DNA from 3 places in the Streptococcus taoyuanensis genome. Region 3 is predicted to be linked to each of the others. Evidence: predicted binding sites of a transcription regulator. Region 3 holds the regulator's gene; each other region holds the start of a gene.
What was found. The regulator CtsR, encoded in region 3, represses protease genes until heat stress. The targets are predictions, from matches to a motif close to TTGGTCAAAAAAGGTCAAANA.

Region 1: a site for CtsR is predicted at 4,817-4,837, ahead of P5Y91_RS04060 (ATP-dependent Clp protease proteolytic subunit). Genes of this name have one in related genera too.
Region 2: a site for CtsR is predicted at 5,122-5,142, ahead of P5Y91_RS02035 (ATP-dependent Clp protease ATP-binding subunit). Genes of this name have one in related genera too.

Annotation. Positions count from the first base shown of each region.
Region 1 is NZ_JARQVW010000003.1:126,814-133,313, reverse strand. It holds gene P5Y91_RS04085 (ABC transporter ATP-binding protein) at 1-429, opposite strand, end outside; gene P5Y91_RS04080 (branched-chain amino acid ABC transporter permease) at 429-1,376, opposite strand; gene P5Y91_RS04075 (branched-chain amino acid ABC transporter permease) at 1,380-2,249, opposite strand; gene P5Y91_RS04070 (ABC transporter substrate-binding protein) at 2,331-3,488, opposite strand; gene P5Y91_RS04065 (DUF2129 domain-containing protein) at 3,597-3,875, opposite strand; gene P5Y91_RS04060 (ATP-dependent Clp protease proteolytic subunit) at 4,153-4,743, opposite strand; gene upp (uracil phosphoribosyltransferase) at 4,872-5,501, opposite strand; gene mgtA (magnesium-translocating P-type ATPase) at 5,718-6,500, opposite strand, start outside.
Region 2 is NZ_JARQVW010000002.1:28,645-35,144, forward strand. It holds gene ileS (isoleucine--tRNA ligase) at 1-1,617, shown strand, start outside; gene P5Y91_RS02025 (DUF1827 family protein) at 1,720-2,022, opposite strand; gene P5Y91_RS02030 (NUDIX hydrolase) at 2,090-2,539, opposite strand; gene P5Y91_RS02035 (ATP-dependent Clp protease ATP-binding subunit) at 2,801-5,062, opposite strand; gene P5Y91_RS02040 (DUF1797 family protein) at 5,311-5,541, shown strand; gene P5Y91_RS02045 (bifunctional methylenetetrahydrofolate dehydrogenase/methenyltetrahydrofolate cyclohydrolase) at 5,707-6,500, shown strand, end outside.
Region 3 is NZ_JARQVW010000007.1:27,351-33,850, forward strand. It holds gene P5Y91_RS05890 (hypothetical protein) at 70-795, opposite strand; gene P5Y91_RS05895 (DUF4430 domain-containing protein) at 1,116-1,523, opposite strand; gene P5Y91_RS05900 (ECF transporter S component) at 1,501-1,989, opposite strand; gene P5Y91_RS05905 (ATP-dependent Clp protease ATP-binding subunit) at 1,999-4,428, opposite strand; gene P5Y91_RS05910 (CtsR family transcriptional regulator) at 4,429-4,893, opposite strand; gene P5Y91_RS05915 (alpha-L-fucosidase) at 5,110-6,500, opposite strand, start outside.

The sequences.
Region 1 (6,500 bases), on a different contig from region 3:
TTTTTCCAAACCAAAAATCGCTAACAATTCAAGGGCTTTCGCTTTCAAAGCTTCTTCATTCTTGTAATAGCTTGGCAAGCGGAAAAGACTCGCAAAGACATGTGGTTTGTGGTGATTAGCAAAGGCAATCAAGACATTGTCCAAAACGCTCAAATCTTTAAAGAGACGAATATTTTGGAAAGTACGTCCCAGACCACCTGCAGCGATTTTATAAGGTGCTTTACCATTTAGCAGCTGACCATCTAAGGTAATGGTCCCTTCACTTGGTTCATATACCCCTGTTAGGAGGTTGAAGAGGGTTGTTTTCCCGGCACCGTTGGGTCCGATCAAACCAACCAATTCCCCTTCATTAAGTTCCATGGTCACATCCCCAACGGCTGTCAAACCACCAAAGTTTTTTGTTAAATTTTTTACTTCAAGAAGTGCCATTAGTTAGCCTCCTTTTTTGAGAGTAGTTTTTTCAAGCTGAATTCCCATGTTCCAAGAAGACCACCTGGACGGAAGATCATCACGAGAATCAAAGCCAATGAGTAAATGATCATACGTACACTTGAGAAGTCTTGAAGCACCATATTCAAGATACCCAAGACGATGGCTGCCACAACTGTTCCTGACATTGATCCCAAACCACCAAATACGACAATGATCAAGACATTAATGGTATTGGTGAAAGAGTAATCTTTAGGAACAACAGAGCCGATAAAGCCAGCTTGGAGAGATCCAGCAATCGCCGCTGTGATCGCACCAAATACAAAGGCAATGACTTTGACTTTGGTCGTATTGATCCCAACAGATTCTGCTGCGATTTCATCTTCACGAACAGAAAGGGTAGAGCGTCCAATTGGACTACGTAAGAAGTTAATCGTAAAGATCGTTGTAATCACGACAAAGAGGTAAACCAATTGCCAAGTTGTAAAGGCTGGCAAACCAAGGATACCAGCGGCACCATTTGTTAGAGTACCACCATTGACGATCAAGATCCGGATAATTTCAGAAACACCAAGTGTTGCAATTGCGAGGTAGTCCCCTTTCAAACGAAGGGTTGGAACCCCAACGATCAAGGCAACGACACCAGCAATCAAAGCACCTAAAACCATAGCGCCAAAGAAAGCACCGTAGGTTGGTGATTTGGAACCGAGAATGGCTGCAGAATAGGCACCAATCGCCATAAATCCGGCATGTCCGAGTGAGAATTGACCTGAGAAACCAACAATGAGGTTCAAGCCAACTGCCAGGATAATGTTAATCCCGATTTGTTCTAAAATTTGGATATAGAAGAGGTTGAGCACACCCGCTGCAACCAAGACTTGGATCAAGGCAAAACCTGCGACCAAAAGACCAAGCCAGACTAAATTCACTTTTAAATTTTGTTTCATGGCTTACACCTTCTCTTTCACATTTTTACCGAGGATACCTGCTGGACGGATGAGCAAGATCACAATCAAGATGGCATACACAATGGCATCACGGAAGTCTGAAAGACCGATCGCTGTAGCGAAGGTTTCCAACAAACCGATGACAAATCCACCTAGGGCAGCACCTGGAATGATTCCGATTCCTCCAAGAACGGCTGCGACAAAGGCTTTGATCCCTGGTGTCATCCCCATCAAAGGCTCGATCGAGTTGTAATACAAACCGATCAAAACACCACCAGCACCTGCCAAGGCTGATCCTAAAGCAAAGGTAAAGCTGATGGTCCGGTTTACGTTAATCCCCATCAATTGAGCAGCATCACTATCGACAGAAACGGCACGCATAGCTTTCCCCATCTTTGTCTTTTGGATAATAAATTGAAGAGCGACCATCAAGAAAATAGACACTCCCAAGATCATCAACTGAATGTTGGAGATTGAAATGGGACCAAAGTTGTAACGAACAGTTTCAATGACTTGCGGGAAGGAACGGGTATTGGCCCCTACAAAGAAGACCATCCCATATTCAAGCAAGAAGGAAACCCCGATGGCTGTGATCAAGGCTGCAATCCGAGTCGAATGACGAAGCGGACGATAAGCCAGGTATTCAATCACAACTCCTAAAATAGCTGTTCCAACCATAGCTAGAAGCAAGGCTACAAAGAAGTTCACTTTCAATGAGTTCAATAAGAAATATCCCATAAAGGCACCTACCATGTAGATATCCCCATGGGCAAAGTTGATCAATTTGATAATTCCATACACCATGGTATAACCAAGGGCCAAGAGCGCATAAACACTTCCCAAGATTAGACCGTTCACTAATTGCTGGAGCATTTGAACCATCCTTTCTAACAATAAAGAGCGAGGCCAGGAATTTTCATTCTCCCAGCCTCTTGTACAAACAACAAATGATAATTAAGGTTTAACAGACTCAACAGATTTAACTTTACCTTCATTCAAGCCAATCATCAGAGCTGATTTAACCGGATTGTGGTTCTTGTCGATTGACATTGTACCAGTTACACCTTCCAAGTCTTTCAACTTGGCAAGGTTGTCTTTCAATTCAACAGAGTTCTTAGCACCTTTAGATGCTTCAGCAACCATGTAAACTGAATCGTAAGCCAAAGCTGCAAACATTGAAGGTTCTTCGTTGTATTTCGCTTTGTAGGCTTCTACGAATTTCTTGGCTTTATCAGTCATTTCACCTTCAGTAGAGAATCCAGCTACGTAGTAGATGTCTGTAGCTGCAGCAGGCGTTGCTTGTTCAACGAATTTAGCATCGCTAAATCCATCACCACCAATGATTGGTTGTTTGATTCCCATACCACGCGCTTGGTTTACGATCTTACCAGTTTCAGTGTAGTAACCTGGAAGAACAATCGCATCGAAGTCTTTATCTTTGATTTTTGTAAGGGCAGCTTGGAAGTCTGTATCCTTAGATTGGAATGTTTCTGTTGCTACGATTTCACCTTTGTAAGATTTCTTGAAGGCTTCAGCAATCCCTTTAGCATAGTCAGATGAGTTATCGTAGTAAAGAACGACTTTCTTCGCTTTCAAGTTATCCGTTGTGTATTTAGCAATGATTTTTCCTTGGAAGCTATCGATGAAGGTTGCACGGAAAAGGTAATCTTGACCTTTTGTCAAATCATCTTGAGTTGCAGATGGTGTAACCAATGGCACACCTGCTTTACCAGCATTGGCAACGGCTGCTGCAGTAGCCCCTGAAGTTGCAGGTCCTACAAGAGCGTTCACTTTTGATTGGGTCACAAGGTTTGTTGTAATAGTAGCTGCTTCAGCTGTTTCAGATTTGTTATCTTTATCTGTGACAACGATCTTCTTACCGTCAGCTCCACCCTTAGCGTTGATTTCATCAACGGCTAATTGAGCACCTTTTTGTTCAGCGCTACCGTAGGCTGCTACTTCACCAGTTTTTTCAAAGTTAAAACCGACTTTTAGTTCTTTGCCGATTTCGTTACCAGTTGTGTTTGAACCTGAAGTAGAAACTTCACCACAAGCAGCAAGAAGAGCGACACTTGCAATGGTTAAAAATGAAAGAGCAAATTTTTTCTTCATTTGTAATGATCTCCTTAAATGAATCTTAAATTAAATACATTAAGAATATACCGAATTATCTGACAATTGTCAATAAAAAAAACGCAATCCATCAAATGATTGCGTTTTCTAACCTTCTGTGACCACAGATAGGGTCTCCAATCGTTGCAAACTCCCCACAAAATCTGTATCTAAATCTTTGAGATGGCAAGGCAAGACTTTTTTGACATAACGTTCTTTCTTTAAGTCTTCCATGACTTGATCCGCCTTGTCACTGTCCACATACAATTGGACATAACGGCATTTCTTAGAATGGTACAAGACATCTCCGACAGATTGTAATTTTTTCCCGTCTCGATTGTAATACAATTTAACAATTAAGCCTGTTCTTTCTTGTTTCTCAAACATGGTCAATCCCTTTCTCGTTCTGTTACTAGTATATCAAATTTCAAGAAAAAGAACTACTCTTTTATGAGAGCAAAAAAGAGAGTGGGACAGAAATCGATAATTCGTTAGAATTCGATTTCGTCGTCCCACCTCCGCACAGTTGAGTAGGGCTGTAAAAGCTGATGAAATCAGCGTAGTAGAGCCCACTCAACCACTGCGTTTTGCTCGACAATCCAAAAATAATTGAGAGGCTAGGACTTTTGTCCCAGCCTCTTGACAGACCTTCCCATAGAATGGTTTAGCCCAATTTATTATTGGCCATGATTTCATCAATAAAGCCATATTCAAGTGTTTCTTGTGCGCTCATCCAATTGTCACGTTCAGCATCAGCATGCACTTTTTCGATCGGTTGACCTGAATTTTCCGCAAGGATTTTTTCCAAGTTATTCCGTGTTTTGAGCAAGTGTTCTGCTGCAATGGCCATATCGGTTTGTTGGGTACCACCACCAGTACCACCCATTGGTTGGTGAATCATGTACTCGGCATTTGGCAACATGAAGCGTTTGCCCTTCGCACCGCTTGAAGCGATAATAGTTCCCATAGAAGCTGCCATCCCCATGACAATGGTTTGGACATCTGACTTGATAAAGTTCATAGTATCTACAATGGCAAGACCTGCTGAGACAGAGCCACCTGGGGTATTGATATACATATAGATATCTTTTGTATTATCTTGGGCATCCAAGAAGAGCAATTGAGCGATAATGGAGTTAGCCATTTGGTCCTCAACTGGTCCTGTTACCATGATAATTCGATCTTTCAACAGACGGGAATAAATATCGTAAGAACGTTCTCCACGACTGGTTTGTTCAATAACTACTGGAATCATCTATTCTTCTCCTTTAGTATCCATTCATTCTCACGATTCGTGAGGTTCAAAGTATATGTGCTATTATAAACCAATGGTCAAAAAAGGTCAAATCTTAAGCACCTTTCGGACGAATCATAAATGGTTTCTTATTTGGTACCGAATAAACGGTCACCCGCATCTCCAAGACCAGGAACAATGTAGCCATGTTCATTCAAATGATCATCGAGGGCTGCTGTAAAGATATCAACATCTGGGTGAGCTTCTTGAAGAGCTTTCACCCCTTCTGGCGCTGATACAAGGCAGACAAATTTAATATGGCTAGCGCCACGTTTTTTTAAGGAATCAATCGCTAGAATAGCGGATCCACCCGTAGCAAGCATCGGGTCTACTACAAAGATACGACGTTGATCAATATCTTCTGGCAATTTCACCAAGTATTCAACTGGTTTCAAGGTTTCTTCATCACGGTACATCCCGATATGGCCAACCTTAGCAGCTGGTACCAAACTCAAGAGACCATCAACCATCCCAATCCCTGCACGAAGAATTGGGACAATAGCCAATTTCTTACCTGCGATTTGTTTTTGAACGGTTTTGGTAATAGGAGTTTCAATTTCAACATCCTCAAGAGGCAATTCACGCAACACTTCGTAGCCCATCAACATAGCAATTTCATCTACCAATTCACGAAAGGCCTTCGTAGAGGTATCTGTACGACGAAGAATAGACAATTTGTGTTGAATCAGTGGATGTGTAATAACTTCTAATTTTCCCATTTTGAGATCCTTCTTTCTAAGCTGTTATTCAAAAAAGAGCTATGATAAAAGTGGAGTCAAGCTCTGCTCTTTCTTTCAGTCCCTCTTTGATACTCACAGCACATGGAAATCTTCATTTCCAACTTTACATTCTTCTTATTATACCAAATTTTACAAAAAAAAGAGAGCCCTTACACTTAATTTTTTAAGTTCGGACTCACTCTTTCTATCAATCAATTACAACCATTCTTTGTATTTCTTAATATAGATACGTTTGACAACCGTCACACTCAGCATATAGAGGACGATAATGGCAAACAATAGAACAAAGTACAATCCATTTAGTTGGCTCAACTTCAAGATAGAAGCCAAAGGACTATATGGAAGGGAGGTTACAAAGAAGGCTGCTGCTAGGGTCGTCACCACGACTGAGAAGGCTGGACGACTTTGGATAAATGGCAGTTTTGGTGAACGCAACATATGAATAACCATGGTTTGAGACCACATAGATTCGATAAACCATCCGGTTTGGAACACCATGATAAAGGCTGCTGCATCTGCTGCTCCATGGTTGTAGCCATGACCTAAAATCATAGGAACAACAAGGAAGTAAAGAAGCATGTAGGTAATAATATCAAATACTGATGAAATTGGACCAATCCAGGCCATAAAACGCATGATGGAGTTTGCTTCCCAGATACGAGGTTTCTTGAGGAATTCCTTGTCGACATTGTCAAAAGGAAGGGCGATACAAGAAAGATCATAGATAAGATTGAGCACAATCAAATGAACAGGAGCCATTGGAAGGAAAGGCAAAAAGATGCTTGCAAAGAGCAGAGAGAAGATGTTCCCGAAGTTAGAAGAGACCGTCATCTTGATGTACTTGGTCATATTGGCATAGACCTTGCGGCCTTCAACCAAACCTTTTTCAAGGACCATCAAGTCCTTATCCAGAAGGATGACATCTGCCGTTTCTTTGGCGATATCAACAGCAGTATCCACAGAGATCCCAACGTCTGA
Region 2 (6,500 bases), on a different contig from region 3:
TCCTACCCATTTGACTGGCGGACGAAAAAACCAATCATCTGGCGTGCCGTGCCACAGTGGTTCGCTTCTGTATCAAAATTCCGTCAAGATATCCTAGATGAAATTGAAAAAGTGAAATTCCACTCAGAATGGGGGAAAGTGCGTCTTTATAACATGATTCGTGACCGTGGTGACTGGGTCATCTCTCGTCAACGTGCCTGGGGTGTGCCTCTTCCAATCTTCTATGCAGAAGATGGAACACCAATCATGACAGCTGAAACCATCGAACATGTAGCGCAACTCTTTGAAGAACATGGTTCCATCATCTGGTGGCAACGTGAAGCGAAAGACCTCTTGCCAGAAGGGTTTACGCATCCTGGTTCACCAAATGGCGAATTTACAAAAGAAACAGATATCATGGACGTCTGGTTTGACTCAGGTTCATCATGGAATGGGGTTGTGGTTAATCGTCCAGAACTCAAATACCCAGCTGATCTTTACCTTGAAGGTTCAGACCAATACCGTGGTTGGTTCAACTCATCTCTTATCACATCTGTGGCGAACCATGGTGTCGCACCATACAAACAAATCTTGTCTCAAGGTTTTGCCTTGGATGGTAAAGGTGAGAAGATGTCTAAATCTCTTGGAAATACCATTGCTCCAAGTGATGTTGAAAAGCAATTTGGTGCTGAAATCTTGCGTCTCTGGGTAACCAGTGTAGACTCAAGTAATGACGTGCGTATCTCAATGGATATCTTGAGCCAAGTGTCTGAGACTTACCGTAAGATCCGGAATACTCTTCGTTTCTTGATTGCCAATACTTCTGACTTTAACCCAGCTGAGGATGCAGTTGCTTACGACGAGCTTCGTTCAGTGGACAAGTACATGACCATTCGCTTTAACCAGCTTGTCAAGACCATTCGTGATGCTTATGAAAACTTTGAGTTCTTGACGATCTACAAGGCGCTTGTTAACTTTATCAACGTTGACTTGTCAGCCTTCTACTTGGATTTTGCCAAGGATGTTGTTTACATCGAAGGAGCTAAATCCCTCGAACGCCGTCAAATGCAAACAGTCTTCTATGATATCCTTGTGAAAATCACGAAACTCTTGACGCCAATTCTTCCTCACACTGCTGAAGAAATCTGGTCCTATCTTGAGTTTGAAGCAGAAGACTTCGTTCAATTGTCAGAATTGCCAGAAGCAGAAACGTTTGCCAACCAAGAAGAAATCTTGGATACTTGGTCAGCCTTCATGGACTTCCGTGGTCAAGCTCAAAAAGCCTTGGAAGAAGCGCGGAATGAAAAAGTGATTGGTAAATCACTTGAAGCTCACTTGACTGTTTATCCAAATGAAGTTGTGAAAACACTTCTTGGAGCTGTTGATAGCAATGTTGCTCAACTCTTGATTGTTTCTGAATTGACCATCGCAGAAGGCTCAGCTCCAGAAGGTGCAGTGGCCTTTGAAGATGTAGCCTTCACGGTTGAACGTGCAGCTGGTGAAGTTTGTGACCGTTGCCGTCGCATCGATCCAACAACGACTGAACGCCACTACCACGCAACCATCTGTGATCACTGTGCAAGCATCGTTGAAGAGAACTTTGCGGACGCAGTCGCAGTAGGATTTGAAGCTAAATAAAAGCCATTAAAAGAAGTTCCATAAAGGAACTTCTTTTTTAATAGCTAGAATGGTCTATAAATTCATGCATTAAGGAAATAAAAAAAGTAAGGCAAATTGGCCTTACTTTGTAATTGGAAAGGAAATTTCAATTAGTTTATCGGAGTAGAGGGTTTTAATAGCGGATTGGTCAATGATTTGAAGATCAATCTTACGTTTTAAAAAGAACTCACGAATTTTTTCTACTTCAGTTTCACGAATAGCTCGGTGTTTGTTACTGATCAATAATTCATAGTGGGTTGGGGCCTGTGTAAAAACGACATCAGTATTGCCCGCGGAATAAACCTCGACAAGCAAGGCGTCAGTGCTGGCAAGTTGGCTTTTGACCAGTGCAGCATGACTATTTGTGGTATTAATGAGCTTCATATGAGTTCCTCCTAACCTCTATCTTCATTTATTATAGCACTTTTTTATTTTTTGTGAAAGAATCCCTTTATTTTTTGTGGGTATTTTTCCACTGTTCAATGCCCCATTTGTGACTGCCACGTTTGAGTTTTTCAATGGCTTCATCTACAGGAAACCAAGCAAGATTGTTAAAATCTTCCAGTGGTTTTTGAGCCTCTGTATAATCCACTACTTCATAAATATAGGCAGGATTGTAGTAGTAGGTGTCGCGATGACTGGAATAGAAATACTCATCTGCTTGGCCATAGTATTGTCCTAAAACAGCGGTAAAACCTAATTCTTCGATCAGTTCCCGTTTCAGAGCTTGCAAGTGATCTTCACCTGCCTCGATTTCCCCGCCGGGCAAGAACCAGGCTCCATTAGGAGCTTGAACGAGGATGATCTGATCCTGGTCCTTATTGGGAATAACAGCGTAGACACCATAGCGATTGACGTAGGTCACGTCTTGTTTCTTATCACCAAAACTAGGAATGGTCATGGTTTTCTCTTTTCTTATTTTTTCATTATTATAACATATTTTTTAGCAAAAATCTGGAGGAAAAAAAGAAAGAGACTGGGACAAAAGTCCTAGCCTCTCAATTATTTTTGGATTGTCGAGCAAGACGCAGTGGTTGAGTGGGCTCTACTACGCTGATTTCATCAGCTTTTACAGCCCTACTCAACTGTGCGGAGGTGGGACGACGAAATCGAATTCTAACGAATTACCGATTTTTGTCCCACTCTCTGAATGTACATTTACTTATAATGATTCTGAAGCCTGTTCTACTGGCTTGTGAGCAGCCTTGATAGAGATCTTCCCATTGCTGGTCATGACTGCTTTGAGTTGTTTCTCACTTGGATGTTCCAGGTAATAATCGGTAATAGCATCTTCGATATGGTCTTGGATGGTACGACGAAGTGGGCGGGCCCCCATTTTTGGATCGTATCCCAGATCGACCAATTTTTCTTTGACCTTCTCTGTCACATCCAGATGAATCTCATTTTGTGCGAGACGTTGATTGACTTCATCAAGCATGAGGGTAACGATTTGAAGAAGGTTTTCTTTTGATAGAGGTTGAAATTCAATGATGCCATCAAAACGGTTCATGAATTCAGGGCTAAAGAAGTTACCGAGTTCTCCAAGTACGGAGTTGGTGCGACCCTCGCGAGCAGCTCCAAAACCAACATTGGCCTCAGCCTTGCCGGTTCCAGCATTAGAGGTCATGATGATAATGGTATCTTTAAAGCTGACGGTACGGCCTTGACCATCTGTCAAACGGCCATCATCTAAAACTTGCAAGAACATGTGCATGACATCTGGATGGGCTTTTTCCACTTCATCCAACAACACGAGGGAGTATGGATTGCGACGGACCTTTTCCGTTAGTTGTCCAGCTTCATCGTAGCCAACATAGCCCGGAGGAGCTCCGACTAGTTTCGCTACGCTATGTTTTTCCATGTATTCGCTCATATCAAAGCGGATCATATTGTCTGCAGAGCCAAAGAGCTCGATCGCCAATTGTTTAGACAACTCGGTCTTCCCTACACCGGTTGGTCCGACAAAGAGGAAGCTTCCGATCGGACGGTTAGGAGATCCTAGGCCGACACGATTGCGTCGAATGGCTTTCGCAATTTTATCTACAGCATCATCTTGACCGATCACATGGGCTTTCAAATCAGAAGCCAGATTGATCAATTGAGACTGTTCTTTTTCTTTCAAATCGCCAACAGGAATATTGGTCTTTTGTTCAACGATGTGTTCAATCGTTTTTTCACTGATGACAGGGGTTTCCTGATCAGTGACATGTTGACCTTGCATTTCCTTGTATTTCGCGATTTGGTCGCGGAAGTAGGCTGCTTTTTCAAAGTCTTCTTCGCGTGTCGCTTGAGCTTTGAGGTTTTCCGCTTCAATCAAGCGCTGGTCGATCACTTTTGGATCCACAAAGTTTAGGGTCAGGTTCATCTTAGACCCCGCTTCATCTAACAGATCAATGGCCTTGTCTGGCAGGAAGCGATCTTGGATGTAACGGTTTGAAAGAATAGCTGCCGCTTCGATGGCCCCGTCTGTATAGTGGACGTGGTGGTAGTCTTCGTATTTTTTCTGGATGCCCTTGAGGATGGTGATGGTTTCTTCAACCGTTGGTTCATCGACCTTAACGGGCTGCATCCGACGTTCCAAGGCCGCATCTTTTTCAATGATACGGTATTCATTAAGGGTAGTAGCCCCAACTAATTGGAGTTCTCCGCGCGCCAAGGCTGGTTTGAGGATATTTCCAGCGTCCATATTGCCTTCACCAGCTGATCCTGCGCCAACAATTTCATGGATTTCGTCGATGAACAGAATAACATCTTCGCGTTGACGAATTTCATCCATTAATTTTTGCATGCGTTCTTCGAATTGACCACGGATGCCTGTGCCTTGAACTAGGCTCACGACGTCTAGGCGGATGACTTCTTTTCCTTGCAATTTATGGGGAACGTCGCCATCAACGATTTTTTGAGCCAGGCCTTCCACAACGGCAGTCTTTCCGACACCAGGTTCCCCAATCAGAACCGGATTGTTCTTGGTTCGACGGTTGAGAATTTCGATGACACGGATAATCTCCTCATCACGGCCAATGACAGGGTCAATATCCCCTTTGCGGGCAATCTCTGTGACATTGATGCCGAACTCTTCTAAAAGACCTTTTGGCTTTTGAGGACGTGCTTGACGAGGGTCTTGACCACCACCACGGTTATTGTTTTGGCCGTAGCCGCCACCTCCATAACTGCCTCCGGATTGAGTTGGAGGGGTTTGAGGTTCTTGCGGACTTTGGAAGTTTCCAAGGTTATTGAAGAAATCTTCAAAAGGATCTCCAGTCAGTTGGCTCCGTTGGGTCATGCCTTTCAAGAAGCTGTTATTTGGGTCTGTTTTCATAATTTTATAGCAATTTTGACAGAGGTCTACTTGTTGCTGACGTCCATTTACATTTGTATATAAATGGATGGTTGATTCATTTATTTTACAATTTTGACAAAGCATATACATACCTCACAGTAGGTTTTTGATGGTTTTCCATCAAGAGACGAGCCTATTTTCAAAAGGTCAAAAATAGTCAAAGATTTATATTTTCATTATATCAGTATTCTAGAAGTTTGCAAGAATTTGCTACGGAATGTCGCTAAGGAGTGAAGGAGAGAGCAAATCAATGGAAAAATGTGAATTTTTATTGGAAGAGCTTTCTCTTTTATGATAAAATAGGAGAGTAGAAAGTAAAGAGGAGAAATAAAATGGAATCACATTTAGTACGGATTATCAACCGTTTGGAGACGATGACAAAAGACGGTGGAAACTTGAAACGTAATTTTGAACGTGACGGTGTTGTTGTCGCTGAAGTAGCCTACAACCACAATGAAGAAGAGGGTTCAACCTTTACACTTCGTGATGTTGAAGCGCGTGAAACCTATACATTTGATAGCATTGATTTAATTGCAATGGAAATTTATGAATTGCTTTACTAAGCAGCTGTGTGGATGAGTTTGGGGTGGTCTCAAGCTCATTTTTTGTCCATCTGGCTATAGTTTTCGTCTATAAGAAATTCTAAATAGGAACAGTTAGGTTTGAGAGTTGAAATCTGCTATAATAGAGAGGACTATTTTCATTACTTGACTAGAAAGAGAATTGATATGACGACAATCATTGATGGGAAGGCGCTCGCTACAAAATTACAGGGTGAGATTGCGGAGAAAACAGCACGATTAAAAAAAGAGACAGGAGTTGTGCCTGGCCTCGTTGTCATCGTGGTAGGAGATAATCCAGCTAGCAAAATCTATGTAAGAAATAAAGAGCGTTCTGCTATTGCGGCAGGCTTTCGGAGTGAAGTGAGACGACTTCCTGAAAGCATCAGCCAAGCTGAATTATTAGAAGTGATCGAACACTACAATCAAGATCCCCTTTGGCATGGGATTTTGGTGCAGTTGCCACTGCCTAAGCATATCGATGCGGATGCAGTCCTTTTAGCCATTGATCCGACAAAAGATGTGGATGGCTTTCATCCATTGAATATGGGACGCTTGTGGGCTGGGAATCCTCTCATGGTGCCTTCAACTCCCGCTGGGATCATGGAGATGTTCAAAGAGTACGGGATTGATCTAGAAGGGAAGCGAGCAGTCGTGATTGGTCGTTCCAATATCGTTGGAAAACCAATGGCACAGTTGCTCCTCGCCAAAAATGCGACGGTAACCTTGACCCATTCCCGGACCCATCATCTGCCTAAAATTGCTAGAAGAGCAGATATCTTGGTTGTTGCGATCGGTCGTGCGAAATTTGTAACAGCAGACTTCGTGAAAGAAGGCGCCGTTGTTATTGACGTCGGAATGAATCGCGATGAGAATGGCAAATTGTGTGGGGATGTCGATTTTGACTCCGTTGCCCCTTTGGCCAGTCATATTACCCCGGTACCAGGAGGGGTTGGGCCTAT
Region 3 (6,500 bases):
ATATATTTTTCTTCAAATTAACAAAAAAGATCTGAAAAGAGAAGCTTCTCCTTTCAGATCTTTCGAATTTTATTCACGAGTGAGGGAGTGGCTGACACCGTCTTTCAGAACCGTCACACTAGATACAGAGCCATCTTTTCCAACTACGATATCTAGACTCGCTGCAGACCCATCGCCTGCTGAGAGATTAGCATGGTAATGACCATCATCCAAGGTATAGTTATAAGCACTGATACCATAGGCTACGGGTTGGCCACCAGGCAGTTGGATGGTCACTTGACCACCTTGGCCAATAGTAACTCCAGTGTCGCGTTTGTCAGACCAATTCCCTGCTGCTGCAGAGAAATCCCCTGCTGCTACAGAATAGACTCCCTTGTATTGGGCATTCTCAGTGGCAGAAGCTTGCTTCTTAGCATGGGCATGACCGTCTTCTAGACTTGGCAATTTTGCTTTCGCTGGTGTTGCTGGAGTGGCTACTTCTTTTGTTTCTTTTGTTACGGGTGCTGCTGGTGTCGCTTCTTTAGCTGGAGCAGGTGTTTGACTAGCTGCTGCTTGGTTATTTTTGCTACCAACAGTATGACTTTCTTCTGATTTGCTATCAGAGGATGAAGAGGCAATTGGATCTTTACTAGTGATCACTTTTTTCTTAGAAGAAGAACTTGTTTGTTTAACCTGACTGGTCTTTGAACTGCTTGCTTCTGAAGTTTTTTCTTCTTTATTCCCGCCACAAGCTCCTAGGAAAAGACTAGCTGTAAGAGCTAGAGCTGCTAGGGAAATGATTTTTTTGTTTTTCATAACAGAACCTCTTTTTTGTAACATTTGTAATATTTTGTAATATTATTGTAACACTGTTATATGAGGCTGTCAATAGTTTCTCAAATATTTTTCTAATTAGAAAGAAGTTTTAAATAAGCTCCTAAACTTTAGCAAAAAAGAGGCTGGAACAAAAGTCCTAGCCTCTCAATTATTTTTGGATTGTCGAGCAAGACGCAGTGGTTGAGTGGGCTCTACTACGCTGACTTCATCAGCTTTTACAGCCCTACTCAACTGTGCGGAGGTGGGACGACGAAATCGAATTCTAACGAATTACCGATTTCTGTCCCACTCTCTTCTCATTATTTATACACTTCTTGATAGAATTCGATCTTGTCTCCTTTTTTAACGGTGGTTTCAGCAGCACCTTTTGGAGCCATTTCGCCATTGATCTTGTACATCCAGTAAAGGCCTTTGGCTTCGTCTTGGCTGTGACCGTCAATCGAGGTGATCATGCCATTTTTTTCTTCAATCTTGTAGTTGGCTTTGAGCACTTTCATGAGGTTGCTCTCTTCTGCTACTTTCAAGGTTTTCGATTGCACTTTTTGACCTTCTGGCGTCACACTAATCGTAATCGAAATTTCGTTTTTCTTGGCAACTTCTGCGCTAGAAGCAGTTGTTTGATTGTTTGTGCTATGAGACGGAGCGCAACTCGCTAAAAGAAGAGCTGCAAGTAAGGTCATCAAGCTAGAAATGGTTTTTTTCAACATAAAATCTCCTAAAGATTTGATAGATAATGGGATAGAAAATGATCGTCGACAGAGCATGGGCAAGGTTAAAACTAAAACCATTGACCAAAGCATAGGTCCACCAAGGAATATGGTACATCAAGGCATAAACACTATCGATCAAGACCCCATAAGCAAAGGACAGTAAGCCCACAAAAAGGATCTGAAGGACAAAGGGCAACCACTTGTAACTGATGCGCCAAATGAGCATCAAACAGCCAAAGGCGACAATCTGAAAGAACACAATCAAGCTCATCCCCAGGAAAAAGGCGGAGACAAACATGGTGATCATCATCACAAGAAAAGCAAAGCTATACCCTTCAAATATCACCAAGAGAAAGAAGATAGCAGAAATAGGTTGGACATTTGGGAAAGGGGCAAAAGCCTGACGTAGAGCGACACAAAGGGCCGCCAAAAGCGAAATACGGGTTAATCGCTGAAGCGTCATGACGTCCTCCTAGACAATCTCGAACTTGATCGTTCCGGCTGTCGTTCCAACCTTGATGGTTTGACCTTCTTGGGCTTGGCCTTTCAGCAATAGCTCTGCTAGTTGATCTTCCACTTCGGTCTGCAAGACACGACGGAGTGGCCGAGCTCCCATTTCTGGATCGTAGCCTTTGGTTGCTAGCAACTTGAGCGCTGAAGGCTGGAATTTGAGGGTCATGCCTTGTTCGGCCAAGGTCGCAATGAGCGGTTTGACCATGACTTTCACCACCTGCTGCATGTCCTCGCTTGAGAGACTATGGAAGACTACCTTTTCATCAATCCGGTTGATAAACTCTGGACGATAGGTCTTCTTCAACTCTTCAAACATGCGTTTTTCCATATTAGCTTGATCAAAGCGGATATCTTTGGCACCAAAGCCAACTGTCTTATCATCCCGAAGGGCTGTTGCTCCCAGGTTTGAGGTCATGATGATAATGGTATTGGAGAAGTCAATCTTCCGGCCTTTACTATCGGTTAAGACTCCGTCATCCAAGACTTGCAAAAGGACATTGAAAATATCTGGATGGGCTTTTTCCACCTCATCAAATAAGAGGACCGAATACGGTTTGTTGCGGACTTTCTCGGTCAACTCGCCTCCTTCTTCGTAGCCCACATAGCCTGGAGGGGCACCGTTGAGGCGGCTCGCTGCGAATTTTTCCATATACTCACTCATATCAAAACGGATGAGGGCCGATTCATCATCAAACAGAACTTCCGCCAAAGCTTTGGCTAGCTCTGTTTTTCCGACACCGGTAGGTCCCAGGAACATGAAAGAACCGATCGGACGCTTGTTGCTACGGATACCTGATTGATTGCGTCGAATAGCCCGACTGATACTCGAAACGGCTTGGTCTTGACCAATCACGCGCTTGTGCAATTCTGTTTCTAAGTTGAGGTACTTCTTGGCATCGGTTTGAGTCAGTTTTTGAGTTGGAATACCAGATAATTGGCTCAAGGTCACTAAGACATCTTGGTCAGTGACTTCTTTTTTGTAGACAATGGGAGCGGCCTCTACTTCTAAGAGTTGGGCTGCTTTCTTCCACTTGCCGTCCATCAAGGCCCGATCCAAGGCGGTCAACTCTTCTTTTACGTGACCGTTGGAATCGCGGTTTTGTACAGTAGCTGCCGCTTCATCCAAGAGATCAATGGCTGAATCTGGCAATTGACGGCTGGTCAAATAGCGGTGGGCATATTTGACAGCTGTTTCGATCGCTTCATCGGTAATGGTCACATGATGGTGGTCCTGGTAGGTTTCTTTCAAGCCTTGGAGAATTTGGATGCTATCTGCAACACTTGGCTCTTCAATGGTGACTTTCGCAAAACGCCGAGAGAGGGCTGCATCTTTTTCGATATGCTTTTGGTACTCATCTTGAGTCGTGGCCCCAACTGTACGCAAGGTTCCCCGTGCCAGGGCTGGTTTTAGAATATTGGCTGCGTCTAAGGTCGAATCAATGCCGGATCCTGACCCCATAATGGTATGCAGTTCATCGATAAAGAGAATCACGTGACCGTCTTCTTCGATGTCCTGGATGATATTGTTCATCCGTTCTTCGAAGTCCCCACGGAAGCGCGTCCCAGCAACGACATTCATGAGATCCAATTCCAGAACACGCATTTGCGCGATTTCAGCTGGAACATTGCCACTAGCGACACGCTGGGCCAGACCTAATGCAAGGGCGGTTTTTCCGACCCCTGCTTCTCCCACCAATACAGGATTGTTCTTCGTCTTGCGGCTGAGGATTTGGATCATGCGTGAAATCTCTGCATCCCGACCAATCACAGGCTCGAGCTGGCCTGCACGCGCCATTTCTGTCAAATCACGGGTATAATCTTCAAGACCTCCACTGGTGCTTGGTGGCATGCCCATCATATTTCCCATGGTTTGTCGGTTAGGGTTTTGGGCCCGATAGAGACTCCGGATGGCTTTGATATCATTCTTGTCCCAGCCTGCTTTGTCTTCTAAATTCTTGCGAAGGGAGGCAATAGGAACTCCCTTGTCTTGCTCTGTAAAGGCAAAGCCGGCAAACTCCATGACTTGGCTCGCCAAGGTCCCACGGTCTGCTAGAAGAGAGAGGAGCACATGCTCTGTTCCCAAGGTCTTGGCATGAAGGACCTGGGCAATCTCTCTTGCGTGTTTCATAATGGCTTCCATCCGATAAGAAAATGGGAAGATTTCATACCGATTGTCGCTTTGAAAAGCTTGGCCTGTAATATGCTCCGCTGCATCCTGAAACTCATCGATCTGCATAGGATAATCGTTCAGTACAGAACCTGCCACGCTATAGGGATTATTGGCCATAGCCGTCAGGAGATGCCAAGTATCTAAGGTATGCCCCTGATAGTGGCCTGCTAGTATTTGGGCCGCTTCTATACTTTCTAACAGTGCTGTTGAATAGTTCATCTAGTCGGTATTTCCTTTTCTATCTACTTGTTGAATGATTTTTTTCAACATCGTTGCTCGTAGGATGAGAGAATCTCGACCTAGGACCTCATCGGAGGTTGTCGCAAGCAAGAGCTGAGTCTCACGTTTTGTCAATAATTTTTCTTCATAGAGCATCTGGAGGATATCATTGAAGACCTGCTGGCTGATGGTCTCTCCAATATTGGCTGCCAAGTCTTGGAGCATCTGATGGTGATCTGAAAACTGGACCTTGCCAATACGGATATAGCCCCCACCACCGCGCTTGCTCTCTACAATATAGCCTCGGCTCTCGGTAAAGCGAGTCTTGATAACATAATTAATCTGACTGGGTACGACCTGAAAGACATCGGCTAACTCACTTCTTTTGAGCTCTGCCATGCCAGCTTGAGCTAGCAAGGCCTTGATATAAGCTTCAATGCTATCAGATGTGTTCTTATTTGCCATGATGCTCCTTTCTGGCTTGTTTTTTTCTAGATGGATGCTCTGTTCTTGGCCCATAAATAATGGCCTTGGAGTGTTCCTTCTCATCATTGACCTTATTTGACTATTATACAATTTTTACGGCTGTAAATAAAGCAAAGACTCCATGGAAATAGGAATCTCTTAAGAAGGCAAAACAAAAGAGGCTAGTGAGAACTAACCTCTTATGCGAAGAAGGGGCTACTCTTTGCGACGAGCAAATTTCGCGCCTCCGCCCAAGAATCCTAGACCAAGAAGGCCTAACCAAGCAAACAATCCACTTTCTTTTGTACCGGTTTGAGGAAGTTTTCCTTCCGATTGTAGAGAAGGACTTTTAACCACTTCTTTTTCCGGATGGTCTAAAGTCGAAACAGAAACTGCTTCTGGGGTTTTCGGTTGCAAGAGAACAGGTCTTCCTTTTTCTTTTTTGTCTTCAGCTTGAGAAAGAGTCATAACTTCTGGTTGCACCTTACTTGGGGTGACAGGAGTGGTTGGAGTCGGCATATCAGCTATCAACGGACTTTTTTCCGCTTCCTTCGTTCCGACTTCTGTGATCTGGTCCTGGGCCTCCACTTCGACAAAGGCATCGACTTCTGTCCGAATTTCTTTGCCTTCTTCTTGTCGAACCTCGATCAATTTCAACCGGCGTCCGACCTTTCCTGCTTGAAGGATCCGGCTTTCGCCCTTGGCCAAGTCCTTGTTCTCACGTGTTTGACTCTCAAATGGAATCTCCTCCGCTTCGATGAGAAGTTCTGGCTTTTCAAGAATCAAATCCCGAATACCTTCTTCTGGCCGTGTCTGCGTCAGGGGTTCATAATTGTGAGCATCTTCTAAGATGGTTTCAAGGGCTTCGACTTGATTAGCTGCAGCAACCAAATCTGGTCGCTCTTGATCCAACAACTGAGTCAAGTCCGTCAATTGTCCTTGAACCGTCGGTTTGAGGTCTGCTTTCAAGCGATCGAGAGAAGTAGCCTTGATCTTTTCTACTCCTTCTCTGATGATCTGTTGCAGCTCTTCTTGACTGAGCAGCTGACTATCTTTCCCTGAGAGGACAAATCGGTCCACCTGGATGGCTCTAGATGACTGAGGATCATTGAGGGCTGGATCCAGATGCAGGCGTAGCTGGTGGTAGCCTTTTGCTAGGCCTTGTAGATTGACCAAACTCTGGTCGAGCTTGCGTTGATCTCCGTAGCCACTGAAATAATGATCGCCTTCGATCTCATAATCATGGCCCCGACCTTCTTCGAAGGCCATTTCTTTTCCATCCAGGGTGACGCTGTAGAGCCCATGACTTGGATCAACCACTCCTTGGACCTCCACGCCGGTGCCCTTAAAGGTAATGGTCACTTCAATATGTTTCTTGCCTTCCTCATCGGTCACTTGGTTAAAGCTAGACCAAGATTCTGTGCCATTTGAGAAGTTTGGATTGTCTGTCTCGTGCTGCCAACCCTCACTGTAATGCAGTTTTGGATCTTGATCATCCACTTCTTTGCGATTTTCTGGCAACTGGTCTTCATTCATCACTTGGACTGTCAGTTCTGGAATAAAGCCGACCAGGCTTCCTTGATCCGGATGGAGCAATTTGACCTTAA